DNA from 2 places in the Corynebacterium ureicelerivorans genome. Region 1 is predicted to be linked to the other one. Evidence: predicted binding sites of a transcription regulator. Region 1 holds the regulator's gene; the other holds the start of a gene.
What was found. The regulator LexA, encoded in region 1, represses DNA repair genes until DNA is damaged. The targets are predictions, from matches to a motif close to CGAACANNTGTTCG.

Region 1 (15,427 bases):
TCACCGCGGCACCCGGCCGCGGGCCCGGCTTTTTGGCCATCGCAGCCGGCGACGGCACGCTCGTACCCGGGGTGGGGGTGGAGTTGGCATCAGTCATCGGGGAATTCCTTTCTGCGGCCGAGCTGGTCGCACTGTGCCGCGCGTCGCGGCTGCCTTGCGCAATGCGTGCGATTTTACAGCCACCACGCCCGGCGCGGGGCGCAAATGGGGCGCTGGGTAGGGTTGTGCGCGTGAGACCCAACCTCTGGATTGTGCCGGGGTCGCCGGCACTCGCGCTTTCGCCTAGCGACGCCGCTTCGCTGCGCCTCCTCCAGACCGTCCGCGAACTTGCGGGCACCGCAGACGGGCGGGCGATCGACATCGTCAGCTCACGCGACAGACGCTGGTACACCGCCCACACCGGGTCGTTCACGGCGTGGGGCAGGCCCGACGTGACGGTGCGCGGCGGGAACTACCTGGGCGAGTTGGTGGCGCGATTCGTGCTGGGCGATCCGGTCATCCGCGAGGCGCGCGACAGCATCGGCACCCCGGACCCGAACGCGGTGACAGTTGTGGTGCTCGACGGCCCGGCGGGATTGACCCCGCGGGCCCCGCTCGCTCTGGTGGACGGCGCGCCGGAATACCACCAGCAGGTGCTCGACTGGCTGGACGGCGGGCAGCTGGAGGTCGTCGACAAGCTCTTGCTAGAACCCGCGCTTTGGCACGAGCTCGCTGGGTTGAGGCCCCACGAGGCGGAGTTGATCGACCACGACGACACCTTGGGCGTGGGCCGCTACGTGGCGCAGTGGTGCGTATGAGGCCGGTTGCAGTTGTTGGGCCGACGGCCAGCGGCAAGTCAGCGCTCGGCATCGCGCTCGCCCGCGAGCTGGGCGGCGAGGTAGTCAACGTCGATTCCATGCAGTTGTACAAGGGCATGGACATCGGCACCGCGAAGCTGCCGGTGGGCGAGCGCGGGGGCATTGCGCACCACCTGCTGGACGTCTGGGACGTCACGCGCACCGCCTCTGTGGCGGAATACCAGGCGCTCGCGGTGGAAACGGTTGAGGAGATCATGTTCCGCGGCAAGGTGCCGGTACTGGTGGGCGGCTCCATGTTGTACGTGCAGTCGCTCATCGACGCGTGGTTGTTCCCGCCAACCGATCCCGCCGTGCGTGAAAAGTACGAGCAGCGGCTGGCGGAGATCGGTGTGGATGCGCTGCACGCGGAGCTGGCGCAGGTTGACCCAGACGCGGCACGGGTGATCGAGGACAAGGACCCGCGGCGCACTGTGCGGGCCCTCGAAGTGATTGAGCTGACCGGCAAGCCATTCAAGGCCTCCCAGCCGCCCAAGAACGCGCCACCGCGCTGGGGCACGCGCATCTTGGGCCTGCGCACGCAGGCGGACTGGCTGAACCCGCGCATCGAGTTGCGGACCCGGTTGATGTTCGAGCAGGGTCTAGTCGACGAAACTCGCTCGCTCATTCGCGACGGCCTGGTGCGCGACTCCACCGCCGGGCGGGCCATCGGCTACGCCCAGGTGCTGGCAATGCTCGACGGCGAGCTCACTGAAGACGAAGCGGTGGCGCAGACGATCACGGGTACCCGGCGGTACGTGCGCCGTCAGCGCTCTTGGTTCAACCGCGACCCGCGCACGGTGTGGCTGGATGCTGCTGGCCCCGACGTGGTGGGGGCCGCGTTAGACTCGCTGGCGTGAAATTCCTCAAAGCACACGCCACCGAAAACGACTTCGTTGTCATCATCGACGTTGAGGACCAGCTGGACCTCGCCCCGGAGCGCGTCGCGTTCCTGTGCGACCGCCGCGCCGGGATCGGCGGCGACGGGCTGCTGCGCGTCGTGCGCCGCGGCGGCGCAGCGGACGGGAAGTGGTTCATGGACTACCGCAACGCCGACGGCTCCGTCGCGGAGATGTGCGGCAACGGCATTCGCGCGTTCGCCCATGTGCTGGCGGCGGAGGGCCTAGAGAAGGCCGAGGAATTCGACGTGGACACCCGGGCCGGGGTCAAGCACATCCGGATAATCTCCGCCGACTCCGCCGACGCAATCGTCGCTGTCGGCATGGGACGCGTTGAGGTCACCGGCGTGTCCACCGCGTCGATGGGGGCAGCGCAGTTCGCCGGCATCGGCGTGGATGTGGGCAACCCCCACCTGGCGTGCGTGATCCCGGGGATGACCGCCACGGACCTTGCAACCATGGAGTTCGAGGCACCGGAGTTCGACCCCGAGTTCTTCCCGCACGGCGTCAACGTTGAGGTGCTCACCGAGCTTGCGGACGGCAGCGTGCACATGCGCGTCTGGGAGCGCGGTGTGGGCGAGACCCGCTCCTGCGGCACCGGCACCGTGGCCGCAGCGCAGGCCGCGCTTGCGGACGCCGGCATCGAAAACGGCGCGGTGATTGTCAATGTTCCCGGCGGCTCCATCGAGGTGGTGCTCGATAACGGCGAAGCGACCATGACGGGCCCGTCCACGATCGTGTTCCGCGGGGAGTTGGCGGAGGGGCGGTAACGACCCGCGGCGGCTACGCCGGGCCAATCTCCTTGGCGGCCCGGCGTGCGTCGTCCCATGCCTCCTGGAGCTCGAAGGCGCGCTGGTCGGCCACGGAGAGGATGCGCTCCAGCTGCGCTTTGTCGGTTGTGGGGGAGTCGAGGTAGCCGTCGACGCGCGCCACAAACCTGCGCGCGGAAGACGCCCGGAGGAGGAACTCGTTGATTTGAGGCACCGTGTTATCCGGGTTCGCCAGCGCAGGGTAGTGCAGCGTGCGGTCGGCGACATCGGCGGCAGAAGCACCGTGTTGTAGCTGGTCGTAGGCCGCCAGCACCTCGGCAATGTCATCGCGGGCGTACTGGAGCGAGGAACGGATGGCCAGCGCCTCCGGGTCAGCCTGCACCCGGCGGGCCATGAGGATCGCGCCGATGACCAGCAGCACAGACAGCAGGAGGCCCGGCAGTTTCAGCGTGAGCACGAGCAGCACGGCGGCGGCAAGCACGAGCGCGCCCAGCAGCGCACGTGAAAGGTCCCTGTCCGGTGAGCTCATCGTGCCCCTCTTACACGCTTAGTGCCCGCCGCAGCCGCACGATCCGCCGCAACCGCCTCCGGTGGGGGTGGGGATGGAGCCGGCCATTACGGCAGTACCGGCGATCACGCTGTCGCGCTTTGGCAGCTCGCCGTCCGGCAGGCACACGTCAAACGGGAACGCGGCGTCGACGGAAACGTGGATGAACCGCTGGCCGGTCAGCGCCGAGGTACGGTACTCGGCCTCCAGCACGCGGCCGGAGAACTCGGCGCTGGCGTCAGGGGTGGTTGCACTGCCGCTGGCCACCGCGTCGGCACCCGCAGAGGTCACCGCGCCCACCACGGCTCCAGGGTGCAGCGCAAGGTAGGCCTCGGTGGATTCGTAGGAATCGACGGCCAGGCCGAGCGCGGTCACCGACAGCTCCTGCCATTCCAGCCCGGGGTCGTCGACAAGCAACGGCTCCTGGGCGAGGTTGACGGTCAGCGACGCGATCGCGTTGCCGCGCGGGTCGACAACGTCGGCGAGCGCGACGACGTCGTTGAGCGGCGTGATGTGCGCGTATGTGCGGGTGACCGACTCGAAACCGGCGAAGGTGGCAAACGGTTCAACGGCCAGGATGTTCAGCTGCGCGCCGGACGGGTCGGTGTACTGGATCAGCTGCCCGCCGCGGACCTCACCCACGACGGACAGGCGGTCCGTGGCAATCGCGGCCTCCACAGCGTCCTGCCACTTGTCAAAGTTGAGGCCGAGTGCGGAAAGATCGGTGCTCACTGCTGTGCTCATGGCGCTAGATCCTAGCCGGTGTCCAACAACGGGAAGAATCCCGGGCCAGCCCGCGTTGAATCCGGTAGATATGACAGTGAACCTTGCTAAAGACAGGAAAGAACACTTTTTGCTTGACGACGAACTGACGCCGGAGCAGCGCACCCACGACGAGCTGCTGCGCCAGGCATTCCGCCACAATGAGCCGCAACCCGGTGCGGAGCCGACTGTCGGCGCCCTCGATTTGGCGGAAAGAAACTCGTTCCGTTCCGTTACCGGAGCCACCGAGCTTCGCTCCGAGGAGCAGGCGGACGGGTACGAGGTGGAGTACCGGAAGCTCCGTATTGAGCAAGTCCTTCTCGTGGGCGCGTGGACCGAGGGGACCGTCGCGGAGATCGAGGCGAGCATGTGGGAGCTTGCGGCGCTTGCCAAGACCGCCGGCGCTGAGGTGCTGGACATGCTGTACCAGAAGCGGGATAAGCCTGACCCGGGCACGTACATTGGCTCCGGCAAGGTTGCGGAACTGCGCGACATCGCGCAGGCCACCGGGGCGGATACGGTGATCTTCGACGGTGAACTTTCGCCGTCGCAGATGATCGCGCTGGAGGAGGCCCTGAAGATCAAGGTGATCGACCGCACCATGCTCATCCTCGACATCTTCGCCCAACACGCGAAGAGCAGGGAGGGCAAGGCGCAGGTGAGCCTCGCTCAGATGGAGTACCTGTACAGCCGCACGCGCGGTTGGGGCGGCAACCTGTCGCGTCAGGCCGGCGGCCGCGCCGGGTCCAACGGCGGTGTCGGCCTCCGTGGCCCCGGTGAAACCCGCATTGAGGCCGACCGACGGCGACTCCGCACCGAGATGGCCAAGTTGCGCCACCAGCTACGCGACATGACCACCGCCCGTGAAGTGAAGCGGGCGCAGCGCCAGCGCTCGACCATCCCCAAAATTGCGATTGCCGGCTACACCAACGCCGGCAAGTCCTCGCTGATCAACGCGATGACTGGCGCAGGCGTGCTGGTGGAAGACGCGCTGTTTGCCACCCTCGACCCCTCCACGCGGCGGGCAAAGCTCGCTGATGGGCGCAACGTGGTGCTCACCGACACCGTCGGTTTCGTCCGACACCTCCCCACCCAGCTGGTTGAGGCATTCAAGTCCACCCTCGAGGAAGTGTCCGGCGCGGACCTGCTCCTCCACGTTGTGGACGGCTCCGACGCGTTCCCGCTGAAGCAGATTGAGGCGGTCAATGAAGTACTTGCGGAGGTCACCCGCGATTCGGGCGAGGACATGCCGCCCGAGATTGTCGTGGTGAACAAGATCGACGAGGCTGACCCGCTGGTGCTTGCGGAGCTGCGCCACGCGTTTGAGAAGACTGGGCGCACCGCGGTGTTCGTCTCAGCGCTCACCGGCGAGGGCATCGAGGAGCTCGAGGTGCGCATCGAACAGCACCTCAACTCGATCGACGCCCACGTCACCATGGTCGTGCCCTACACGCGCGGCGACGTTGTCAGCCGCGTCCACGACGAAGGCACGGTGCGCTCCGAGGAGTACGAGGAGGCGGGGACGCGCATCGACGTCCGTCTGCCGCGCGTCCTTGCCGAGCAGTACGCGGAATTCGTGGTCGGCTAACGCGTGAGTTTCGCCGCGGCCGCCTCGTCTAGGACGATCGTGGTGCGCGGATGCTGCTGCAGCGCCGACGCTGGGCACGCCGAAGTGACTGGGCCCTCCACGAGCGCGTGCACGGCGTCGGCCTTCCGCGCGCCCGTAGCTAAGAGCACGATGGTGCGCGCCTCCATGATGGTGCCCACGCCCTGCGTGAGGGCTTGGCGCGGCACCTGCTCCTCGTCATCGAAGAAGCGCGCGTTGTCGGCGACGGTGACTGGGTGCAAATCAACCATCCGAGTACGCGAATCAAGCGCGCTCGGCGGCTCGTTAAAGGCGATGTGGCCATTTGCCCCCACCCCGAGGATTTGCACGTCAATCCCGCCCGCCGCCGCGATTCGGGCCTCGTAGTCGCGTGCTTCCGCTTCTGGGTCTGGCGCCAGCCCGTCGAGCGAATGCACCTTCGCATCCTTGATATCTATATGGCTGGTGAACTCGCGGCGGATGGTGGAGTAGTACGACTGCTCATTCGCCGGATCGAGGCCGACGTACTCGTCAAGGAGAAATGCCTCGCAGCCCGCAAAGCTCAACCCGTTCTCGCGGTGGCGGCGCACAAGTTCCGCGTACGTGGGATTGGGCGTCGAGCCAGTTGCCAAACCGAGCGTGGCACCTGCATGGGCGAACGGCGCGATCAGTTCGGCTGCGTACACGCCGACTTGTCCGACATTAGGGCGCACAACGATGTCCATGCGGCTTAACGTAGCAAGAACCTGCCGCTGAATTCCGCGCTGGCGGGTACGGGGTGGCTGAGTGGCTCCGACCACCCCCGGTGCACCGCGACGCGGGCTCGCGGGGTGATAATGCTCACCCGTGAAGCACTCTCTTGGATGGAACTTGCACGGCGACGGGCGCACCGTCGACCCCGGGGCCGTAGTTGCGCCCGACGAGCGGCTTAGCTGGCCACGCACCATCGGCATCGGCATGCAGCACGTCGTCGCGATGTTCGGCGCCACACTGCTCGTGCCAACCTTGACCGGTTTTCCAGTCAACACGACGCTGTTGTTCTCCGGCCTGGGCACCATCATCTTCCTGCTGCTCACCCGCAACAAGGTGCCAAGCTACCTGGGATCGTCCTTCGCGTTTATTGCGCCGCTCACCGCTTCGCAGGAGTACGGCATGGGCGCGCAGCTCGGCGGAGTGTTGGTGACGGGCCTTGTGCTCATACTCGTCGGCGTCGTTGTCCAGTGGGCAGGAAAGAGGGTCATCGACGCGGTGATGCCCCCTGTTGTCACAGGAGCGATTGTGGCCCTTATCGGGTTCAATCTCGCGCCGACGGCGGTGGCCAACGTTGAGACCCAGCCGTGGGTCGCAGGGGTCACGCTCCTCACAGTTGTGGTGGTGACCGTCGCTACGCGCGGCATTCTTTCACGGTTATCCATCTTGATCGGCGTGCTGGTGGGTTGGATATTCGCGGCGATGACCGGGGGTCTCGGCGAGGATGCACTGGAGACCATCGGCGAAGCGCCGTGGATTGGGCTGCCCCAATTCCACCGCCCCGAGTTCCATCTCGCCGCAGTGCTGGTCACGCTGCCGGTGTTGGTGGTGCTGATTGCGGAAAACGTCGGTCACGTCAAGGCGGTCTCCGAAATGACGGGGCGCGACCTGGACCACCTGCAGGGCAAGGCCTTGATCGGCGACGGTATCGCCACGACGCTCGCCGGTGGCTTCGGCGGATCGGGTACCACCACCTACGCCGAAAACATCGGCGTCATGGCGGCGACGAAGGTGTATTCCACGGCCGCGTACTGGGTCGCGGCCGTCTTTGCCATGATCCTCGCGTTCATCCCGAAATTTGGCGCCGTGATTTTCACAATCCCCGCCGGCGTTCTCGGCGGCGCGTGTCTCGTGCTGTACGGCCTCATCGGCATGCTGGGGGTTCGCATTTGGCAGGACAACGAGGTGGACTTCACCGATCCAGCCAACCTCACCGCCTCAGCTGTCGCCCTCATTGTGGGTATCGGTAACCTCACCCTCGATGTCGGCGATGTCACGCTGGAAGGCATCGCGCTGGGGTCGGTGGGCATCATCGTCGTATACCCGCTCATGCGGTGGGTCTACGACACGATTGGGGAAGGACGACTCCGGAACTAGAGCGGACAGAGCAACGCCCGGGCGGCCGTATCGGCTGCCCGGGCGTTGCGCCGTCGCTAAGCGAACACCGCTTACTCGTCGTCGAGGTTCTTGGCAATGAGCGCCGCGATTGCCTCGACCGCCTCAGCGTTATCGGAGGTGACGACAACCTCGTCGCCGAATTCCGCACCCATCGCCATGATCATCAGCGAAGACGCTGCGTCGGTTTCGTCGTCATCGTCGCCGCCGACAAGGGTGAGCAGGATTTCGTCGTCGTACTCGCCAGCGGCGTCCGCGATCACAGTCGCCGGGCGGGCGTGCAGGCCAACGGTGGAGCCGACCTTCACTGTCTTCGAAGCCATGATGCAATCTACCTTTCAGGGTTTGTCAATACGTCAGATCATTGCCGAGTGTACGCCCCTACGCCGTAGCGGACACGGGGGTTTGCGCCTGCTCTGCGGCCTTGCGGATCTCGTGGTTGGGCCAGAACTGCTTCAGCGCAACGACCGCGACCGTGGCCACAGCAACGCCGGCCGCTAGCGCGGCGAGCATGCCCCACCAAGGGTCGTAGGCGAAGATAACGAACACACCGCCGTGCGGCGCTTGGGCCCCAACCCCCAGCGCCATGGAAACTGCACCGGCGGTCGCGCCGCCGAGCATCATTGCGGGAATGACGCGGAACGGATCGGCTGCGGCGAAGGGAATCGCGCCCTCGGAGACGAACGAGAGGCCGAGCAGCCACGCGGACTTGCCGTTTTCCTGCTCTGCGGGGGTGAACAGGGACTTTCGAAGGAACGTGGCGATGGACAGCGCGATTGGCGGTACCATACCGGAGATCATGACAGCGGCCATGATCTCGTAGGCACCCTGCGTGCCGGCGGATAGACCGGCGGTGCCGAAAAGGTACGCTGCCTTGTTCACCGGCCCGCCCAGGTCGAAGCACATCATCAGACCGATGATCAGGCCGAGCAGCACCGCGGACGAGCCGGACATTGATTCGAGCCAGCTTGTCAGGCCCTCCATGACCGCACCGAGCGGGCGGCCTAGGAGCAGGAACATCAGAAGGCCGATGACAAGCGAGGTCAGCAGCGGGATGATCACCACCGGCATGAGCGAGCCGAGCCAGCGTGGCACCTTCCAGGTCTGAATCCAGTACGCGACAGCACCGGCGAGCAGGCCGGTGATCAACCCACCGATGAAGCCCGCGCCGACCATGACGGAGATCGCGCCGCCGACAAACCCGGGGGCGATGCCGGGACGGCCCGCGAGGCCGTAGCCGATGTAGCCGGACAGCGCCGGTACGACAAACTGCATAGCCATCTGACCGGTAGCAAAGAAGACCGCGCCGAGATAAAGCAGCCAGCCAGAGCGAGCGAACGAGACGGCTTCACCGTCGATGGTGATCTCGTTTCCCGGAAGGTTCGTCGGCGAGTAATCGGTGACGAGAGTCTGCCACCCGTTCGCCATATCGGCGCCGCCAAACAGGAAACCGAGCGCCAGCAGCAGACCGCCCGCAGCGACAAACGGCACCATGTACGACACGCCCGTCATAATCGCCTGTTGCAGACGCTTCGGCCACGTCTCGGACGACGCGTCCGTCTGCTCGGTGCCCGATGTCGACGACGCGGCGGCCACGCGGGGCGCATCGGGGTTTCCAGCGGCGGCGATCGCCTCATCGATCATCGCGTCGGGCTTATTCACGCCGCGCTTCACCGGGCTATCCACCACAGGTTTTCCGGCGAAGCGCTCCTTGTCGCGCACGGCAACGTCGTGTGCGAAAATGACGGCGTCGGCCGAGTCGATGAAGGCTTGGTCCAGCCGGTCGCCGCCGGAGGAGCCCTGCGGCTCCACGCGCAGCTCCACATCGCCGCGCCTTTCTGCAGCTCGCGTCAGCGCGTCGGCGGCCATGTACGTGTGCGCAATTCCGGTCGCACAGGATGTCACTGCGGCAATGCGCACAGGCGCCTTGCTTGACGACGATCCTGCCGGCGCAACGGGCGCCACCTGTCCACCAGCCGGTTTCGCCTTCTTGTTCGGCTCGGCATTGACCACCTCAAGCACTGCATCAACGATCTCCTGCTCGGTTGCTGCGGCGCGTAACCGGTCCACGAAATCGCCTCGCACCAGCGCGCGCGCAAGCTTGGATAGGATCTTCAGGTGCTCCTTGCCGCCGCCCTCCGGGGCAGCGATGAGGAAGACTAGCTCTGCATCTCCGTCGGGGCCGTTGAAGTCCACAGGGTTGGAGAGTCGCGCGAACGCGAGCGTGGGTTCGGACACCGCAGCGCTGCGGCAGTGCGGGATGGCGACCCGGCCATTGACGCCTGTGCCAGCCTTTTCCTCGCGAGCAGTTGCCGCATCCGCTATCGGGGCGGCGTCCGTGGCTCGCCCTGCGCCAACGACCAAGGCCGCCAGGCGAGCGATGACGTCGGGCGGTGCATTGCCCAAATCTGCGTCAAGTTGCACAAGCTCGGGTGTAATAAGAGGGGAATTCACGGGGCCTTCTCTCGTGGAGTTATACAGGGAAAACGTCTGTGTGATCGAGATGTACGTCCGTAGGTGCGGGCAGCCCGGTACCTGGCAGCGCGGCCGCGGCCGATCCGTACGCGACAGCGCGGCGCAGGCAGTCGGCGAGCGTCTCGCCGTCGATACGCGCAGTGAGATACCCGGCGAGCGAACTGTCGCCGGCGCCTACCGTGGATTTCACAACGGTGGGCGGCGGAGTTGCAGCCCAGGCTGCTTCAGCGGTGATCAGACACGCGCCCGCGCTGCCGAGCGTGACAAGGACCTCGCGGATGCCGCGCTGCACCAGATCGCGCGCGGCTGAAACGACGGGGGCATAGTCGCCTGCAGCGGCGCGGGCCTCCAGCTCACGGCCGTCGTTATCGGTGAGCTGGGCGAGCTCGAACGCGTTGGGCTTGATGACATCGGGGGCGGCGAGAGGCAAGTGCTGACCAAGCGCGAGAAGCGGCGCGTCCGAAGTGTCCACGGCGACGATCGCGTCGGTGGCGCTGGCGCGCACCGTGTGGACAAGGGATGCGTACCAGTCGGCCGGAGCCCCCGGCGGAAGGGAGCCAGCAAGCGCGACGGCGTCAGCGCCGCTGCAATTCCGAGCCAGAGCAGATTCCACCGCACTTAGCTCAGCGTCGGAGAGTTCGGAGCCCGCTTCGTTGACCTTGGTGGTGGTGCCGTCGTCCTCAGTAATTGCCGTGTTCGTTCGGACGGCAGACGCAATGTGCACGGGGACAAACGCGACGGGGACGGCACGCATGGCGGTGGCGAACGGGTCGGACTGTTGACAAGGTGCCACCGCGGTCGCGTCGTAGCCGGCCATAGCCGCGGCGTGCGCGACGTTGATGCCTTTGCCGCCGGCCTCTTTGCGGGTGGCGGTGGCACGCACAACCTCCCCGCGTCTCAGCGCGGGAATGTGCACCGTGGCGTCGATGCTGGGGTTGGGGGTGACCGTCACGATTCGCTTCGTGCTCTTTGTGCTCCTCACACCCTGAGTGTGTCCGATTGTGTGGGTTTGTGCAATGATCGGACACGATCGGCGCTAAACGGGGGGTGGGTCACACCTGGGCAAGGACTACCTCGATGTCATGTCGCCGTAGCTCGTCGACAAATAATTGGGGAGCGCTTGCGTCGGTGACCACAACGTCAACGGCATCGAGCGGCGCGAAACTGACCAGATAGTCGTTACCGATCTTGGTCGAGTCGCACAAGACGACAACCTTCCTCGCGTTGGTGACCATGGACGATTTCACCGCCGCTTCTTGTGCGTCTGCGGTGGATAAGCCGTGATCGATCGTGAGCGCGTTTGTGCCGATAAAGGCCACGTCTGCCTTCATGAGTGCGAGGGTGCGAAGCGCGGTACCGCCGACAACAGCCTGGGTGATCGCCCGAACGGAGCCGCCGAGCAGTTGGACGTTGTCGAGGCCGGCGGACGCCAGATCGAATGCGATTGGCAGCGAATTCGTCACAATCGAGAAGTTCCGCGCGGGCGAGTGCTCGGGCAGAAGGCCGGCGAAGAGTTGGGTGGTTGAGCCGGAGTCGAGGAAGATGCCAGCGTCGGCGTGGCGGGGCAGGAATTGGAGGGCTTCGCGCGCGATGGCGTTCTTGGCAGCGGACGCAGAGCGGGACCGGGCGTCGAGAGGCTGTTCCGTGGTGAGAAACGCCTGATTGACAACAGCGCCGCCATGGACCCGGTGGACGACCCCTTCGGCATGCAGCGCGGTGAGGTCGCGTCGAATGGTTTCAGCCGTGACATCGAATTTTTCGGCGAGGTCCGCAACACTCACACGCCCCTCGACGGCCGTGAGTGATGCAATCTGGCGCTTGCGCTCCTCTGCATACATGCGAATGAGTATCCCAAAAGCGGGCACGCGGCCGCTGGAGTCAGTTTCAGTCTTCCCCCGGACGTGGGGATTTGTAAGCTAGAGGGTGCGGAATACGGAAACGACGCGCCCCATCACTTCTGCATCGTCACCCTTGATGGGGGAGAACGCGTCGTTGTGCGGGAGCAGCCACACGCCTGTCGAGTCGCGGTGGAACTCCTTCACCGTCGCCTCGCCGTCGATGAGCGCGGCAACGAACTCGCCCTCCTCTGCAACGGGCTGGGAGCGCACTACGACCCAATCCCCGTTGAGAATGCCCGCGTCCCGCATCGACTCGCCGACAACCTGGAGCATGAACACATCGCCGTCACCGAGCAGATCCTCCGGCAACGGGTAGTAGGTATCGACGTTTTCCTCGGCGAGGATCGGTGCGCCCGCAGCGATCTGTCCCAAGACCGGGACGAAGCGGGCGTTCGACGCATCCTGTGGTTTCGCCTCCTGCGGCTTGCGCTTTTTCCGTTCGGTGTCCGGGAGCTGGCGCAAGTCCACGGCTCTCGGCTTGTTTGGGTCGCGGCGCAGGAAGCCCTTCTTCTCCAACTCCTTGAGCTGGTAGGCAACCGAAGACGTCGACTGCAGCCCGGCCGCGTCACCGATTTCGCGGATGCTCGGCGGGTAGCCGCGAAGCACGACGGCGTCCTGAATGACCTGCAAGATGCGGCGCTGCCGGTCTGACAGTGCGTTGTAATCCGGTGTGGCGGGGTCAGACTTCTTCCGTGCCATGACAACTCCTTCTGGCTCTGTGGGATCTGGTGAGGGGACTCTGCGGGCTTTCGTCACTCAAAACCTACCAGAGAGGGCACTCATGTTCGATCGTCTGGATCGCGGGGTAGACACGGTCTGCAACGCCTGCTATAAATCGAACACGTAATCGCATTCGAACATATGAACGCACCCGCGAGCGGGCGCATCGGTACCCACCTTAATGTGTGCCGCAAAGTGAAGGGAGCACGACCGTGTCTATTGCTATTAATCCTGTGCAGAACCGTTACCAAGCCGGTTGCAGCGGTGTGCCCGTCGTGCCGCCGGCGGAGGTCTGGGACGTGGATTCCGGCGCAAGCCGCCGTGTCGGAACTCCTGGTGTTCGAACGCTCAGTAGCTTGAATCGAATGTATGAACGCGCGCCTAGAGCCGATTCTGGGGCAGTGGCCGGCACGGGAGAGGCATTCGAATCTCGGCACGAGACGCGGGATACGGTGATCCTCGGAGTGTCTATGACCGCGGCCTTGCTCATCGGTTCTGCGTTCGGCGGTGTGTTCTCCGGTGGGGAAAGTTCTGCCGCAGCGCCAAGCGGTGAGGTGGCGCGGACAGCGGCTGTAGCCGCACGGTAGCAGGGGCGTAGACTCACTGCCACGCCAAATCGCTACTACCCCGGGGGTGAAAAACCGTGTTTTGTCCGTTTTGCCACAACGAGCAGTCTCGTGTCACTGACTCACGGCTTGTCGAGGCAGGCTCGGCTATTCGGAGGCGTCGAGAGTGCACCGAGTGCGGGGGGCGATTCACCACCGTTGAAAAGGCCGTGCTGACCGTGGTGAAACGAAACGGCGTGAGTGAGCCGTTTGACCGCGACAAGCTTATTGTCGGGGTGCGGCGCGCGTGCCAGGGGCGGGATGTGAGCGACGACGCGTTGAAACGCCTCGCCCAAGAGGTGGAGGAAACCGTCCGCGCTCAGGGGAGCTCTCAGGTCCCGGCCCATGAAATCGGTCTCGCGGTGCTCGAGCCACTTCGGGCGCTCGACGAGGTTGCTTATCTGCGATTCGCCTCGGTGTACAAGTCGTTTGAAAGTGCGGACGATTTCGAGTCCGAAATCCGCTTGATGCGCCGCCGCGACCGGGAAGACTTCTAGCGCGGCGAACATCGGCGGCAGTGAGCGCTAGCGTAGCGCGTCGATTTTCTTCTCGATGCGGCGTTGACTTACCGGTCTCGGAGTGCCCAGCCGCTGCGCGAAGAGACTCACACGCAGCTCCTCGATCATCCACAGGATGTCCTTGTACGCCTTGGTTTTGGTACGCCCCGCAGGCAGCGACTTCATGCGCTGCGCCAGGTAGCGCTTTACCGAGTCGACTACAGACTGCCTGTCTGCGTCCCTATCGGGGTCCAGCCGCATGTCATCCAAGCGGATGCGCATCGCGTCGATGTAGCGCGGCAGGTGCTGCAGGTGCCCAATGCCGTGCACGGTCACAGCGTTGTTGGGCAGGAAGAACTGCAATTGCGCCTTCATGTCGTCGATAGCCGGCCCCTCCCATTGGTCGAGTTCGCTCGCAATGTTGGCGTATTCCGCGAGCGCGGGGGCCAACGTGACCACGGCGCGGCGCACGCCACCTGCGACCTGCGGGCGGATGGTGTCGGCGAGCGCTTCGAAGTCTTCGGGCGAACGGACGGGGCCGCCGTTGGCTAGTAGGAGATCCCTGATCACCGCCACCCGTGCATCCTCGACAAGCCCGGCGGCTCCGCCGTGCGGGTAGCGATCCACCGCGACTTTTTGCCGCAACGGCAGTCCTTTGGTCATCTGCGAAGCGTTGACAGTGATGTCCCGCAGCAACAGCGTCAACGTCGCCGTGACCATTGAGGCGTCGGCAGCCGCCTTCGTCGGGTGCACCGTTACCCGCACACCGTCCTTAGTGGCTTCGAGGGCGGGGTAGGCGTCCACGTCATTGCCGTCAATCGTGGTCGTGACGGTTTCGGGAACCGTACCCAGCGAGTCGGCCGTCCACTTTTCCACGGCATCGGATTCAGAAGCGTGGCTTGCCTTCGACACGGACGATCTGATCTGGCCCGCTTGACGGCGCTTCAGCGCGTCGAGGTCGGTGTCGTGGTCGACGACCTTGCCACGACGGTCGATCGCCGCGAACGTCACTTTGAGGTGGGCGGGTAACGCTGCCGGGTTGAAATCGGAGCCGTTGATGCCGCGGCCGCCAAGGCCGCGCAGCGCTTCCGCCAGGGTGTCTGCAAACGGCGTCGCGCGAAGTTCCTGCTCGGTTGCCCCGTCCTGCGCCTGGCGGATGGCCTCCAATGCCCGGTTTGCGAAGTCGGGAGCGGGCACCACGGTCTTGCGCAGCGCCTTTGGGAGCGTACGGATGTACTCAGCCGCAAGTTCAGATCGCAGTCCCGGCACAAGCCAGTCAAACCCTTCCGCGCGCAGGTTGGCCAGCAGCGGCACCGGCACATCCACGGTCACGCCGTCGAACGGGTCTCCGGGTTCAAATTTGTACCGCAGCGCGTAGTCGATCGTGCCCTGGCGCCACGTCTGCGGGAACGCGTTCGCAGACGAGTCAACACCGTCGTCGTCCAGCAGCGAGTCCGGGTCGAAGTCGAGGTAATGCTTGTCCTGCGCCCGCTTCTTCTTCCACCAAGAATCGAAGTGGCGTGCGGTAGTGACATCCGCGGGCAGGCGCGAATCGTAAAAGTCGAAGAGGGTGTCTTCGTCGACAACCAGGCCCCTACGCCGCACTTTCTCTTCGACCTGCGCGGCCTCAGCGAGGAGCGCATCGTTGTGTTCGATGAACGTGTGGTGCCGGTTCCAGTCGCCCTCGAGCA
Region 2 (15,427 bases), 160 kb from region 1:
CCGCCTTCACTGCCACCTTTTCCACCTCGGACTGCACCGGGGTCGTGATGTTCACGGAGCGAACCGGTTCAATCGTCCCGTTGACCACAACGCTATCTGAGACTCCCTCATTGGAGGCCACCGTGTAGTCGCCCGGCTTCAGGCCGTCCCCATCGGCGTCGTTGTCACCGCCGCCGAAGCCGCAGGCGCCGAGAAGGAGCGTCGAAGTGGTCACTAGCGCAAGCCCCGCGCGAGTAAAACGCCTGCGTGCGGTCGAGCTGTCGGTGTGGGAAGTCAAGAGATCTCCTCGCGTAAGGGGCCTGCATGCAACGTTGCAAAACTATACACGTCCACCCGTCGCTGACCGGGTGAGTGTGAAGGCACCCCACACCGCATCAGCCGGCAGCATTTCCACTGCAAGCACGCGGTAATCGTCCGTGATCCGACGGAGCTCTTCTCGCGTGGCGTACACCACGGCGCTGGTGAGGGGTTGCGTGGTGGCGGCCCGGAGGACGTCGATACGCGAGCTGCCTGGCGACGGCTCCGGGACGACGATCGGAGCCTCGCCGGCAACAACGAGTGCGCTCACGCGCGGGGCCGGCTGGAGCGCCGCCACCGCTGCAGGCGCGTCGAGGGGGAGGGCGAACGTGACCAGCGAAAACGAGGCGTCCTCGTGGTCGAGGGTTCCCTCCGCCCGTTGCACGTACGCCTGGGTGGATTCGCCCGGCAGCGGGCCGAGCTCATCTCCCTGCGGCACTGGCGGCTTCGGGGGCACGGCGACACCCACCGCCCAAAAACCAGCGACCACAAGCGCCGCCGCAGCAACGATCGCCGCCCGCATTTAGCCCTGCCGAACCTTCTCCAGCGCAGCGCGCAAATCGTCGGGGTAGTCCGACACGACCTCCATGTACTCGCCGGTGCGCGGGTGGGTGAAGCCCAATTTGGTGGCGTGCAGCCACTGCCGCTTCAAGCCGAGTTCGCGGGCCAGATTGGGGTCGGAACCGTACATCGGATCGCCCACGCACGGGTGCCCCACGGAGGACATGTGGACACGGATCTGGTGGGTGCGGCCGGTTTCCAAGTGAATATCCATCAGGCTTGCGCGCCGAAACGCCTCGATGACGCTGTAGTGCGTCACGCTGGGCCGGCCACCGTGCGCGACGGCGAACTTCCAACCCGCCGAGGGGTGGCGAGCAATGGGCGCATCGATCGTGCCCTCAATTGGGTCGGGCAACCCCTGGACCAGCGCGTGGTAGGTCTTATCCACCGTCCGCTCTTTGAAGGCGCGTTTAAGGGCGGAGTACGCGGGCACGCTGGCGGCCACGACCATCACGCCGGAGGTTCCCACGTCGAGGCGCTGCACGATGCCTTGGCGCTCCGGCGGCCCGGCATCCGGCAGGGTAAAGCCCATCGCTTGCAGGCCGCCCACGACATCGGGGCCTTCCCATCCGAGTGTGGGGTGCGCAGCCACGCCCACCGGCTTGTCCACCGCGATGACATCGGCGTCGTGGTAGAGAATCTCCAGACCCTCCACGAGTTCCGTCACCGGCTGAGGGGTGCGCTTCGGCTCCGGCAGGGTGACTTCCAGCATCGCGCCCGACGCGACACGGTCGGATTTCTGCGCTGCCGCGCCATCGACGAGCACATCGCCCTCTGCGGCCATTTCCGCTGCGACGGCTCGGGAGACGCCGAACAGTTTGGCAATAGCCGCGTCAACCCGCATGCCTTCGAGCCCTTCGGGCACGGGCAGAGCCCGAAACTCACCGCTCATCGCCGGCTCCCCTCAATTCGGTTGCGAGCGTGGCCAGAATGAACACGCCCACACCGACGGTGATTGCGGCGTCGGCGAGGTTAAATACCGCGAAGTCGCCCACAGAGATGTAGTCCACCACGTGGCCGAACCAGAAGCCGGGGTCCCGGAATAGCCGGTCGCACAGGTTGCCCAGCGCTCCTCCAGCCACCAACGCCAGACCGAGCACTTCCCACCGGTTGTCCATCCGCGGCGCAAACCACAACGCGCCGACGACAAAGGCGAGCTGGATCGCTGTGAACACCCAGGTGAAGTCTTCCCCCATGGAGAACGCCGCGCCGGAATTGAATAGCAGGTAGAAGCGGAACCAGTCCTCGATCACTGGCTGCGCCACGCCGGGCTCCAGCCATCCCAGCATGAACTGCTTAATCAGCTGGTCCACTGCCGCGACAGCGAGCATGACGGCCACTACGAGGCCGAGGTGGCGCGGTGCTGTATGTGCGGGTCTTGCCGGAAGAGTTGCGTGATCCATCGCCGTATCACTTTAGCCGGTGGCACCCGGGCCAGGTAGCTTCGGAGGAATGTTCCGCAGCCTCCGCACAATCACCGCCGCCGCCGGCCTTGCTCTCACTCTGACCGCATGTTCCCCCTCCGACGACGACCCAGTGGCCGGGGTACCGGCATTTCCTATCGACGCCCCTTCGGTCACCCTCCTCAACCCCGGTGACAACCCCCAGGAGGTGCGCTACTTCCCCGACGGCGAATGGGACACCACCGTCGCCGTTTCCTCCGGCGTGGACCAGCACGTCGCGAAGTCCGGCGATAGTACTGCGCCAGAGGCACCCGCGGGCGGCGACGTGGACACAACCACCCTGCCACTGGCCGCCGAAAGCACCGAGGCCCCGGCGCCGGAGGACGGTGAGGAGGATGCCGACACGCGCATCGACTTCACCGCCGGCTCCGGCAAGCACTCCAATTTGGACGTGGGACAAGACGTTGCGGCCGCCGAGGGGTTCCACATGAGCTGGCGCGCCGACGACTCAGGGAGCATTTCCAGCCTGAAGCTGCTCGCTCCTGACGGCGCACCGGAACGCGGCCTGCAGCAGGTGGAAACCGCGCTACTCGCCCTTGTCAACAACGCAGTCATTTTCCCGGATGAGCCGATCGGGCCCGGCGCGAGCTGGTCGGTCGAGCGACGCGTCGCCGGTGATGCAGCAACGTCGCGCATCACCACCTACACCCTGGTCTCCCGCGATGGGGACAGGTTGACGCTTGATGTGGCAGTTGAAGAGCGTCCTCAGCGCGACAGCGTGGCCGTCGACGGGCAGGACGTGAAAGTTAAATCAGCCAGCACCACCTCGCAAGGGCAGCTGGTGGTGGACCTGTCCCGTCCACTGCCGGTATCCGGCCAGTCCGCCTGGACTACCCGCCTCATCTACGGCGGGGACGAAAAAGCGCGGGTGGTCCAGGACATCACCCGCGCGGTGCAGTACGGCGTCGAGTAGTTAGAGGCTCGGCGCTGCCGGCGCCTCAGCCGGGGCTTCCGGAGCGGCGGGTGTCTCTGCAGGCGCCTCAGGAGCCGCGGGAGCGTTGGTCTTGCACATGTCCGGCACCTGCTCCGGGGCGAGCGTGTTGCTGACCAGGAAGCAGGCCCAGCTCTGGGAGATCTTCCAGTTGCCGTCCTCGTGGACAAACTCCACGTCTTCCGCCAGCTGGGATTCGGCGTCTGGGCGGGTGAAGCTCACGGTGGCCAGCACGGAGTCGGCGGTGTAGCCCGGCAGCACCGGGTTGACCACCTGGAAGTTCGCGCCGGATTGCTGCTGCGACTGCGTCATCAGATCAAACAACTCCGGGGAGGTCTCGCCGCCCTGCACCGTGTTCGCACGCTCCGAGATAGGCAAGTTCGGGTCCGCCGCGCGCTGGAGCACGGCGTTGAGCTCCTCCGCCGTGGGCATCTCCGCTGCTGGCGCGGCCTCGGAGGTCACCGCCTTGGTTTCAGTCGTGGTTTCAGGTGTGTCCGAATCCTCGGAGCAAGCCGCCAGGCCCAGTGCAAGTCCAGCGGCGGCCGCGGCTGCGACAAGTTTCGGTGCTTTCACGTAGATCTCCTTGCATAGCGTAAATCTCCGGCTTCACGTTACTGCACACCCGCTCGCTTCTGGCACTCTGTCTGCATGAGCGTGGTAGTTATCTCATCCGGCGGCACGATCGCCTCGACCAAAGATGCTTGCGGAGCACTCGTCCCGACACTGTCCGCAGATGAGCTCATCGCGTCCTGCGGCACCACCCGTCACGTGCGCGCCATTGACATTGCCAGCCTGGATTCTTCGTCCATGGGCCTGCGCGAAGTGGACCTGCTGCGCGCCGTTGTGCGGGATTTGCTTAGCGACGGTGACGTCTCCGGGGTCGTGGTCACCCACGGCACCGACTCCATGGCTGAGACGGCGCTCGCACTGGACCTCGTCCACTCGGACCGCCGCCCAGTAGTGCTCACCGGTGCGATGCGGCCGGCGGATCATCCCACCCCGGACGGCCCAGCCAACCTGCGCGGCGCCATCGAGGCCGCCGCCACCACGCACAGCCGCGGCGTGATGGTGCATTTCGCGGGCGCGACCCTTCCGGCGCGCGGGCTGCTGAAAACACAGACCACCGCCGGGGATGCGTTCACCCTCACGAGCCCGCGCGTGCTGCCCCGCCCCATGGCGGTTCCGCCCGCCCCACTCGAGGGTGTACGCGTCCCCATCATCCGGGCGTGGGCCGGCGCCGACGACGCGCTCATCAATGCACTACCGCCTATCGACGGGCTCGTACTGGAAGCCCTCGGTTCCGGCAACGTGTCAGCCAAGATGGGCAAAGCGGTTGCAAAGATACTGCGCCGCGGGGTGCCGGTAGTGGTCGCGACCTCAGTGCCGTACGGCGAGGTCTCGTTCGCGTACGGGGGCGCGGGGGGCGGCTCGACGCTTGGGAGCCTCGGCGCGCTTCCGGCGGGCTACCTCAGCGCAGGCCAGGCGCGAATCGCTCTGGCGACCGCGCTGGCGACAGGGGTAAACCCCCGCTCACTGCTGTGAGAACCAGTCGTCCCAGTCCAGGGAGTCAAGCGGGTCCGCCGGCTGCAATGCTGGGTCATCCGCTCGCAAGCTCTGAATCCTGCCTGGCCCAGTCGCGCGGGTTTCAAACCGCACCGTGACCCAGCCTTTGCCCGCCCCCTGCACCCAGCCGTGCCCATAGTCCGGGTGAAAGACGTCTTGCGTGGCGCGCCAGATCCCCTGCGTCGGTGCCGCTTCCTCCTGCGCCTCGGTGTCGAAGCGGGTTTCGTGGTCGCTGACGCCGGTTTCGTAATCCGCGGTCACGGGCGCCGGCTTCACAATCGCCTGGTCCAGCTCCGGGAACAGCACGTCCTGCAGCGTGTCCTCGAGGCCGGAGTAGGACACCCCCACGAGGCGGATCGGCCCCACCTCATCCGGGTAACGCACGATGCGAAACGCGGTGGCGAGCAGCGTCTCCGCGTCGTCGGTTGCGTACGGCAGGGTCGCCGAGCGGGACTCAATGCGGAAATCCGCCATCCGCAGCTTCACCGTCACCGTGCGCGCGCCGCGGCCGTCCTTGCGCAGCCGTCGGTGGGATTCTGCAGCCGCACGCTCCAGAGCAGCGTCCACTTCCGCGGCGGTGCTCAGGTCTTGCGGGTAGGTGTGCTCCGAGGAGATCTGTTTGGACACGGCACGCGGTGCAACTGGGCGCTCGTCTACCCCGCGCGCCAGCCACCACAGCTGCTTGCCTACCGCCCCGCCGATGGCGATGTCTAGCTCCTTTTCGCTCAAGCGTGCCAGATCGCCGATCGTTTCAATCCCCGCGGCGAGCAACTTGGTCTCAGTCACGGGGCCGACTCCCCACAGCGCGTTGACCGGCATCGGGTGCAAAATCTCCAGCTGCCTGTCGTGCGGGATGACAAACACACCGTCCGGTTTCGCGCGCCCCGAGCCGATCTTCGCGTACTGCTTACCGGGTCCCGCCCCGATAGAGCTGGGCAACCCCGTTTCCTCCTTAATCGCCGCCCGCAGCCCGTTCGACCACTCCTCAACCTCCTCGGGGCTCGCCCCGACAAGGTCTGCTGGCTCCATGAACGCCTCGTCGATGGAGAGCTGCTCTACCACGTCGACGTGTCTGCCAATCACCTCAAACACCCGGCGCGACGCCGCGGCGTAGACGGGCCGTCGCGGTGAGACGAGCACTGCCTTGCTGCCGACGAGGCGCGCTGCACGGTGCGTCGGCATCGCCGAGCGGGCGCCGTATTTTCGCGCCTCGTAGCTCGCCCCGGCGACAACACCGCGCCCGGATACGCCGGCGACCAGCACGGGGCGGCCCTGCAGCGTGGGCCGGGTCAGCTGCTCGCAGGACGCGTAGAACGCATCCATGTCGATGTGCAGCACCCAGCGATTCATGCCCACCACTGTGCACCACCCTGAACGCCGAACACCAATCCCGTCACCCGTCGAATGACGATCCGGTAACGAAGTCCATCCGCCTGGGTAGCCCCCGGCCGCGTGAGACGAACCGCGCCCCGTCGTTAAACGTGAAAATCAGGTCGGGCCCCGCACTCTCGATGGTGATCACGCCGTGGCTTACCTGCGAGTGGCAGCTCGAGCACAGTGGGATGAGGTTATCCATGTCGGTCCTCCCGCCGAATTCCCATTCCCTGAGGTGGTGTATCTCGATGAACCGGCGGTGGGAGCACCCGGGCATCGCGCACTGATAGCCCCATACCGCGAGCAGAGCCTGCACTTGGCCGTCCGTTGCGAACCGCTGGGAGCGCCCGACGTTGATAGTGAGTCCATTTTTGTCCAGCAGGTGCAGGCGCACCATCGCGTTGGCCAGGTAGCTTCGCACATCTTCGGACCGGGCTGCGCGGTTTTCGGGCATCCAGCAACCCCCTTCCTGGTTCACCATCAGGTTCACCTGCACGCCGGGGCTGCGCAGCGGGCTGGCCGGGTTCGATCTGACCATGTCGATCATGGCCATCAGTGCGCCGTAGACGTCCTGTTTCTCCGGCGGACCGAAGCGAGACACAGTGTTGGCGATGCTCTCGGCGCTGATTTTGGTGCGTCGGCGCGGCTGACGGTCTTGCTCGGCTGGGACGGCGTCTTCGGCGTCAGCTGCGTCGTCGATAAGCATCTGCGCCTTTTCGGGATCATGCAGGTGAGCTGGGTCGAGATCTTCGAGGCCGAAACAGGCCAGCTGCGCGATCTTGAGCGCCGACAGTAACTTTTGGCCAGCCACCGCAGGCAGCCGGGACTCGAAGGCGATCATGCCGTCGTCGCACTCGCGCGCGCGGGCGTACGGCTCCGTCGGCTCGTGGTCCTTCGGCCCCGCCCCCGCGAGTACCAACTTCAGGTCGGAGAAAGCCAGAGAGAGCGCCAGCTGTACGAGCTCTTCCTCGCTCTCTTCCTCGAGGAACCGCAGGAGAAAACGGACGGTCGAATATGGCATCACCCCGGATTCAAACGCGTGGAACAGCCGCCGGTACTTCCGCAATCCCCGTGCCACACGTACATACTCAAACGCGGTTGCTTCTGGGAGGTTGAGTTCGCGACGGAGCCAAGTCGCCGTCGTTTTTTCCCCGTACGTTTCCGCGAGCTGCTGCTCGTCGAATTGCCCCACCGCGTCCAGCATCCACGCCCTGTGATGGTTCGCCGTGAGATGGTTACCTTTGATCTGCTCTTCGAGTAGGTCCGTTGATAGACCACCCGTTCGAGCCTGCGCTTGTTCTTCCACTGCAGCTGTCATGTTCACACCCCTCGTTTGAAGCCGTACTTCCGTTATATGACGGTCATATGTTCGAATCAAGAGTTGTAAGCAAAATGACTACTGAAGTGGACAACTCAGCGGAATTCCGGAATGCGGTTAGCCGAACACGTTGAGGAAAAACTATGCCGCTGCATAGTGGCCCCGTTTAGGAAACCACTATGCAGCGGCATAGCGCGAAGGTCCGCGGGCTAACCGTTCTTGCGCACGGCCGCGGTGACGCCCTCCACCACGTCGTGGCCGTCCACCGGCTCAGTGACTACGTCAAAGGACGTCGCCAGCGTCTCGGAGGCGATGTGCTCGGCGTGCGTGCGAGCCCACGCTTCCTTCTCGGCCGGCACCGCAAGCACGACCGCGATGCGGTCGGACACCTCGAGGCCCTCTCGCTTGCGAGCGTCCTGAAGACCACGGATAACATCTGCCGCCCAGCCCTCGGCCTCGAGTTCCTCGGTGACCTCGGTGTCCAGCACCACCAAGCCGACCGTGCCGTCCGCGTCCACGCGGGCGGTGCTCTCCGGGTTCTCTGCCACCAGGCGCTCGGTGTAGAGCGCCGGGGTGAGCACGATGTCGCCATCGACAACCACATCGTCGCCGCGCCGCTCGTAGTTGCCTGCCTTGACGTTCTTGATCGCGCGCTGCACGTCCCTACCCAGCGAGGGGCCGGCCACCTTCGCGTTGACCACAACTTCGAAGGATCCGGCGGAATCGACGTCGTCAGTCAGCACCACGTCTTTTACGTTCACCTCGTCGCGGATGGTGTCGCGGAACGGCTCGAGCCTGGCCGCGTCCTGCAGCGCGACGGTGAGCGTCGGCAACGGGAGGCGGTTGCGCAGCTTGTTCGCCTTGCGCACCGACGAGGCGGCAGAGCACACCGCGCGGGTGGCGTCCATCGCTGCGACGAGCTCTGCGTCGGCCGGCAGGTTCGCGGCTTCCGGGTAGTCCGTCAGGTGCACCGAGCGCCCGCCAGTCAGGCCGCGCCAGATCACCTCGGAGACGTACGGCAGCAGCGGCGCCACCGTGCGGGAAACGATTTCCAGCACCGTGTAGAGGGTGTTGAACGCCTCCGGGTGCGCCTCTTGCCCCTCCCAGAACCGGTCGCGTGAGCGGCGCACGTACCAGTTGGTCAGCGTGTCGGCGTAGCGGCGGACCTCGTCACACGCGTCCGCGATGCGGGTGTCCTCCAGCGCCTCGCCCACGGATGCAACGAGGTCGTGCGTCTTGGCCAGGATGTAGCGGTCCAGCACGTTGTCCGAGTCCACCGACCACTGCGCCTCTTCGGAGGAGTACAGCTGCAGGAACGTGTAGGCGTTCCAGATAGGCAACAGTGCCTGGCGCACGCCCTCGCGGATGCCCTGCTCGGTGACGATCAAGTTACCGCCGCGCAGGATCGGAGAGGACATGAGGAACCAGCGCATGGCGTCCGAGCCGTCGCGGTCGAAGACCTCCATCACGTTCGGGTAGTTGCCCTTGGACTTAGACATCTTCTGCCCGTCCGAGCCCAGCACGATGCCGTGCGCGACCACCTTCTTATACGCCACGCGGTCAAACAGCGCGGTGGACAGCACGTGCTGCACGTAGAACCAGCCGCGGGTCTGGCCGGAGTATTCCACGATGAAGTCCGCCGGCTGGCGGGTCTCAAACTCCTCGCGGTTTTCAAACGGGTAGTGGTACTGGGCGAACGGCATGGAACCGGACTCGAACCAGCAGTCGAGCACGTCCGGCACGCGGCGCATCATGGACTTACCGGTCGGGTCGTCCGGGTTGGGGCGGACCAGCTCGTCGATGTGCGGGCGGTGCAGCGACTTCGGGCGGGTGCCAAAGTCGCGCTCCAGCTCGTCCAAGGAGCCGTAGACGTCCACACGCGGGTACTCCGGGTTGTCGGAAACCCACGCTGGCACCGGCGAGCCCCAGTAGCGGGTGCGGGAGATGTTCCAATCCCGCGCCCCCTCGAGCCACTTGCCAAACTGGCCGTCGCGGATGTGCTCAGGGATCCACTCGATCTCCTGGTTCAGCTCCACCATGCGGTCACGGATATCCGTCACCTTCACAAACCACGCGGGCAGGGCCATGTAGATCAATGGCTCGCCGGAGCGCCACGAGTGCGGGTAGGAGTGCACGATGGTCTGGTCGCGGACCACCCGGCCCTTCGCGCGCAGGTCGCGGATGATGTCGCGGTTGGCGTCGAAGACCAGCTTGCCTTCGTACTCGGGCACGAGCGAGGTGAACTTGCCGTCCGCATCCACAGGGATGACAAGGTCGATGCCGTACTTCTGGCAAGTGAGCATATCGTCCTCACCGAACGCCGGCGCCTGGTGGACGATACCGGTGCCGTCTTCGGTGGTCACGTAATCCGCGTTGAGGATCATAAACGCGTTGTCGTGGTCACGGAAGTAGTCGAAGACCGGCTCGTACTCCAAGCCCTCCAGCTGGGCACCCACGTACGTGGCCACCACGTCGTAGTCGCCGAGCTCCTTGCCGTACGCGCCGAGCAAGCTCGTCGCCAGCAGCAGCTGCTTATCGACGAAACCTTCGGCCCCGTCTGCACCGACCGTCACCAACGAGTACTCCACTTCAGGGTGGACGGCGAGCGCCAAGTTCGACGGCAGGGTCCACGGGGTGGTGGTCCACGCGATCGCAGCCGCGTCGTGAAGTTCGGGGTGCTGTGCCCACGTCTGAGCCCCCGCGAATCCTTCCCGGCCGCCGGTCAACGGCAGCGTGACGGTGACGGTGGGGTCCTGGCGGTCACGGTAAGAGTCATCCAGGCGGGTCTCCTGATTGGACAGCGGAGTGTGCTCGGCCCAGGAGTACGGCAGGACGCGGAAGCCCTGGTAGATCAAGCCCTTGTCGTAGAGCTCCTTAAACGCCCACATGACGGACTCCATGTACTCCGGGTCCATGGTCTTGTAGCCGTTTTCAAAGTCGACCCAGCGCGCCTGGCGAGTGACATAGTCCTCCCACTCCCCCGCGTAGTGCATCACTGACTTCGCGCAGTACTCGTTGAACTGCTCCAAGCCCATGTCCTCGATCTGGGCTTTATCAGTAATGCCCAGTTGCTTCTCCGCCTCCAGCTCCGCAGGCAGACCGTGGCAGTCCCAGCCGAAGACGCGCGGGACGTGGTACCCGGCCATGGTGCGAAAACGCGGCACGATGTCCTTGACGTAGCCAGTGAGCAGGTGCCCGTAGTGGGGCATGCCGTTTGCGAACGGCGGGCCGTCGTTGAAGACGTACTCCTCGCAATCCTCGCGCTGCTCAAGCGATGCCCTGAACGTGCCGTCGGCGCCCCAGTAATCCAGCACGACGCGCTCCATGTCCGGGAAGCGGTCGCTGCCGCCCGTCATGTCAACCTTTGGGTAGACGTTGCCAACCATGGCTACTCCTCCTTCAGCCGTACAGGGACGCAGTGTTGCGCGGTACCACCCTGCTTGGGGCACACGCCCCCACTTCATTGCGGTGAAGGAAGTGTCGTCTTCCGTATGCGACGTCCGGGTCTAATGAGCGCAGTGGCCGTTCTTCCGGAAACGCTCCCCGGTGATGGCCGGATCAACGCGTGTTACGAGTAACGCCCAGCATCGTACAACGATGCTGGGCGTTTGTGAAGAACGAGGTGTTACTTCTCGTTCGGTGCGGTGGTGGTGCGCGCCTCGAGCTCCTCAAGCTGGGACTCCAGCATGGTCTTCAGGCGGGTGCGGTACTCGCGCTCAAAGGTCCGTAGCTCCGCAATGCGGTTCTCCAGCGCGGTCTGCTGCTGCTTCACCGTGTTCATGATCTCGGTGTGCTTGCGCTCGGCCTCGGACTTCAGCTTGTTGGCCTGCTCCTCCGCTTGGCGGATCTGTGCCTCGGCGCGGGAGTTGGCGTCGTTCGTGGTCTCTTCGGCCTTCTTCTGCGCGTCAGTCACGAGCTGCTTGGAGCGGGTCTCCGCCTCCTGGAGCTGCGAGCGGGAGCGGGTGTCAGCGTCGTCAAGCACCTGCTTCGCCTTGGCCTTCGCCTCCTGGATCTCACGATCCGCGGTTTCACGGGCCTCGGACACCAAGGTGGATGCTTCGCGCTCTGCCTCGGAGGTCAGGCGGTCCGCCATCTCCTGCGCCATGCCAAGCACCTTGGCAGCCTGCATGTGGCTCTGGCCCTGAGAGTCGGACTCAGCACCGGTGCCGGCCGCATCCTGTGAGGCTGCCGCCTTGGAGGTTGCGCGGGCGTCGGTGTCCTTCACGCGCTGGCTGGAGCCCGCAGCGGCGCGATCCGCCTCTGCCTGCTGCCGGTCGCGGGCGGCCTTCTTCTTCTCGTTGTCCAGCTCGGTGCGAGCGGTTCGCAGGTCACGCTCCAGCTTTTCGTTGTCGCGCTTGAGCGAGTTGAGCTCCTCGTCGAACTTGGTGCGAAGCTCAGCCTCGATCTTGGAGCGCAGAGCGCTCTCGTCGACATCGGAACGGGTAACAGCAGGGGCCTGCGACGTTGCTGCAGCTGCGCCACCAGAAGCCTCTTCCGCACGGGCACGAAGCTCGTCGTTCTCGTCCTGCAGCTGTGCGAGGGTGTCCTCCACGAGGTCGAGGAACTGGTCCACCTCGTCTTCGTTGTAACCCCGCTTGCCAATCGGCGGCTTGCTGAAAGCGACATTGTGCACGTCTGCTGGTGTCAGCGGCATTTGCGTTCCCTTCGATAATCGTGTGAATACTCGCTCGCGCGAAGCGTTATCTGCTGAATTGTAACCGTTTCGTTCGACGAGTGTAGTCCAACCTGCCCGGAAGGCCGGGGTAACGCTCAAATACAGCTATCGCAGTGCGGGGTTGATCATCGTCGCCCCGATGAGCATCTGCACCACCGCGAGCGCGAAGAACAGCACAATCACGCTGACGTCGAGACCCACCCCGCTGCCGCCCAACCGCAGAGGCGGAATAAGTTTGCGCAGGGCGTTCACGGGAGGATCCGTCACCCTGAGGACAGGCTCGACCACCATGATGAACCAGTGCGGCGGGTCAAATTGCTTGGAAAACGCCTCCACCATCTCGACGATGATGCGCACGATCACCAGCAGTGAGTACAGCCCCACTAGGGCGTAGAGAATTGCTCCGAAAAGTGCCACGCCACATCACCCTAGCGGCTACCGCAAGCCGGCAGCACGCATCAAGTCATCCTTGTCCAGTTTCGCGTTCTCCGGGACGATTGCAAAGACCCGCTTGCGGGTCTCCGCCCCGCGGGAGAGGTTGTGCATGTTGCCGCGCAGGGCGAAGCACAGGCCGGCGGCAAAGTCGACGATGCGTTTGGCGTCGGCGGCGTCTAGGTCGGTTAGGTCCATCACCACGGCATCGCCGTCGCGGAACGGCTCGCCGATCTCTTTGGCGTCGTTGTAGTTGCGCGGAGCGGCGGTGACAATGTGGGTGGTTGAGCGGTAGCTGGGGCGCACGGGTTCACGCACAGAGTCGTGGCGCTCGCCGATGGGTGCGCGCTCGACGCGGGAGGGACGCTCTGGGCGCTCAGCGCGCTCGAGGCGCTCGGTGCGGTCGTAGGCGGTGGAGCCGGCAGCCGCACCCGCGCCTGGGTGGTACTGCGGGTCGTCGTAGTACGCGTCGTCCTCGCCGTTGTCGACGGGGCCGAGGCCGAAAAAGTCTTTGGCGCTGTCAAAGAAGGACATGCAGGGGGCTCCTTTTACGCAGGCATGCTCGTGGGCGGTGAAGTGGAGTTCAGCGTACGGGCCGGGGGCCGAGGAGGGCTGTTCCGACACGCACGATATCCGATCCGCAGGCGATGGCCTCGCGGAAATCACCGCTCATACCTGCGGAAAGACGTAAGCCCCGTCCAAGCTGAGTGGCGTAAGCGTCGGTGAGCGCGCGGGCCTGGGCAAACACCTCACGGGGCTCCGAGTCGAGCGGCGGGACCACCATGAAACCGGCCAGTTCCAGGTGGCGGGCCCCCTCCACGACGTCCACGATCGCCGGGACGTCCTCGGGAGTTGCGCCTCCGCGTGCCGCGTCGCCGTCGTATGACAGCTGCACCATGCACGGGAGTATCTCTGTGGTGCGGTCGCCGCGCTCGAGCGCGAGGCCCATCCCGCGCTCCAATCCGTTGGCCAGCGTCACCGAATCCAGCGAGTGCACCTCCGCCGCCCAGCGGGCTACCGCGTTGGCCTTCTTGGTCTGGATCTGCCCGATCATGGCAATGCCGCAGCGGCCCGCAAGGTGCGATGCCTTGTCGCGCGCCTCCTGCTCGCGGTTCTCCCCCACGAGGTTGAACCCGTGCTTCGCGAGCTCGACGATGCGCTCGACGGGGTGAAACTTTGTCACTGGGAGCAGCCCGACGCTGCCTTCCGCTCGACCAGACGCCCGCTCGGCATCGTGGATAGCGTGGCGGACGTCAGCGATGTTCTGTTCAAGGGTGTGGGAAAGATCAGGCATGGGGCATCCAAATAACTCCGGCTTGGCGTCCGGTGACGCCGTCTCGGCGGTGGGAGAAGAAATCGTGGTCGGTGATTGTGTCGCGCGGATCTGCGTCGATGTGGGTAACGCCCAGGCTCAGCAGCTGGCGCACCAAGCCTGCGCGCACGTCGATACCGGCGGTGCCCCGCGTCGTTATCGTGCGGGAGCCGGGCAAATGCTTCTCGACGTCCGCGGCCATGTCCTCCGGAACCTCGTAGGACGCACCCGCGGCGGCAGGGCCCAAGAGCACCTGGATCTGGGAGGGCTGGGCACCCAAGTCCACCATTGCCTGCACTGTGTTTTTCACAATGCCGTTGCGCGCGCCCATCCGCCCGGCATGGGCCGCCCCGATCACGCCGGCGGTGTGGTCCGACAGCAGCACCGGGGTGCAGTCGGCCACCAGCACGCACAGCGCGAGGTCTTTTTCACGCGTCACCAGGGCATCAGTGGCTTCCACGGGGACGGCCGAAGGCGCGTCGACACGCGTGACTGTGTTGGTGTGCAGTTGCTCCATCCACACGAAGCGGTCGGTGGGCAACCCGAGGATGCCAGCCAAGCGCGAGCGGTTCGCGGCGACGTCCTCCGGGTTGTCGCCGACGTGCGTGCCCAGGTTGAAGGAGTCGTAGGGAGCAGCGGAAACCCCGCCCGCACGGGAGGTGAACACCATGCGGACGGGGCGGGTGGAAAGATCTGGCATGCCAGCCAGCTTAACTAGCGCATGAAGTCCGGCACATCCACATCGTCGAAACCGCCGTCGAAACCGCCGTCAAAGCCACCGTCGCGGCGCTCGCGCGCGTCGCGGTCCCTGTCACGGTCGGTGAACAGGCCGCCGCGGGGGGCCTCGTAGCGGTGGCGTGCCTGGTACTCATCCTTGGCGGGCTCCGCTTCCACAACTCGGGAAGAGGCCTGCTCGCGCTGCGGTGCCTCGTGCTCCGCGGGCTCGGCCGGGCGGGCGTTGGCCTTCTCGTCGAAGCCGGTGGCGATGATGGTCACGCGAACCTCGTCGCCCAGGTTGTCGTCGATGATGGTGCCGAAGATGATGTTGGCGTCCTCGTCCGCCTTCTCTTCCACGATGGATGCGGCATTGTTGACCTCCATCAGGCCCAGGTCGGAACCGCCGGCCACCGAAATGAGCACGCCCTTCGCGCCCTCCATGGTGGTCTCCAACAGCGGGGAGTTGATGGCCTGCTCGGTTGCCGTCATCACCCGGTTCTCGCCGCGGGCAGAGCCGACGCCCATGAGCGCGGAACCAGCGTCCGCCATGACGGAGCGCACGTCGGCGAAGTCCACGTTGATCATGCCCGGGATGGTGATGAGGTTGGTGATGCCCTGGACACCGTTGTAGAGCACCTCATCCGCGGCGCGGAAGGCTTCCATCATGGAAAGCTCGGCCTCGCCGAGCTGCAGCAGGCGGTCGTTCGGGATGACGATGACGGTGTCGCAGACTTCCTTGAGGTTCTCAATGCCCTCCAGCGCTTGGCGGGTGCGGCGTTTGCCC

Region 2: CUREI_RS07675 (HNH endonuclease signature motif containing protein) is a predicted target of LexA. The motif match lies at 7,548-7,561, and genes of this name have one in related genera.

What each region holds. Positions count from the first base shown of each region.
Region 1 is NZ_CP009215.1:1,382,422-1,397,848, reverse strand. Features, by position in the region: gene CUREI_RS06955 (DUF349 domain-containing protein) at 1-97, opposite strand, end outside; gene CUREI_RS06950 (hypothetical protein) at 231-797, shown strand; gene miaA (tRNA (adenosine(37)-N6)-dimethylallyltransferase MiaA) at 794-1,693, shown strand; gene dapF (diaminopimelate epimerase) at 1,690-2,502, shown strand; gene CUREI_RS06935 (hypothetical protein) at 2,516-3,031, opposite strand; gene CUREI_RS06930 (hypothetical protein) at 3,050-3,793, opposite strand; gene hflX (GTPase HflX) at 3,864-5,399, shown strand; gene nagB (glucosamine-6-phosphate deaminase) at 5,396-6,121, opposite strand; gene CUREI_RS06915 (uracil-xanthine permease family protein) at 6,243-7,523, shown strand; gene CUREI_RS06910 (HPr family phosphocarrier protein) at 7,595-7,864, opposite strand; gene CUREI_RS06905 (PTS fructose transporter subunit IIABC) at 7,923-9,995, opposite strand; gene CUREI_RS06900 (1-phosphofructokinase family hexose kinase) at 10,015-10,998, opposite strand; gene CUREI_RS06895 (DeoR/GlpR family DNA-binding transcription regulator) at 11,069-11,854, opposite strand; gene lexA (transcriptional repressor LexA) at 11,933-12,613, opposite strand; gene nrdR (transcriptional regulator NrdR) at 13,278-13,736, shown strand; gene hrpA (ATP-dependent RNA helicase HrpA) at 13,764-15,427, opposite strand, start outside.
Region 2 is NZ_CP009215.1:1,546,027-1,561,453, forward strand. Features, by position in the region: gene CUREI_RS07635 (efflux RND transporter periplasmic adaptor subunit) at 1-214, opposite strand, end outside; gene CUREI_RS07640 (hypothetical protein) at 320-820, opposite strand; gene CUREI_RS07645 (RluA family pseudouridine synthase) at 821-1,750, opposite strand; gene lspA (signal peptidase II) at 1,740-2,261, opposite strand; gene CUREI_RS07655 (hypothetical protein) at 2,311-3,234, shown strand; gene CUREI_RS07660 (hypothetical protein) at 3,235-3,825, opposite strand; gene CUREI_RS07665 (asparaginase) at 3,901-4,794, shown strand; gene CUREI_RS07670 (DNA polymerase IV) at 4,783-6,165, opposite strand; gene CUREI_RS07675 (HNH endonuclease signature motif containing protein) at 6,209-7,507, opposite strand; gene ileS (isoleucine--tRNA ligase) at 7,717-10,893, opposite strand; gene CUREI_RS07685 (DivIVA domain-containing protein) at 11,133-12,161, opposite strand; gene CUREI_RS07690 (YggT family protein) at 12,288-12,599, opposite strand; gene CUREI_RS07695 (cell division protein SepF) at 12,618-13,148, opposite strand; gene CUREI_RS07700 (YggS family pyridoxal phosphate-dependent enzyme) at 13,198-13,908, opposite strand; gene pgeF (peptidoglycan editing factor PgeF) at 13,901-14,626, opposite strand; gene ftsZ (cell division protein FtsZ) at 14,641-15,427, opposite strand, start outside.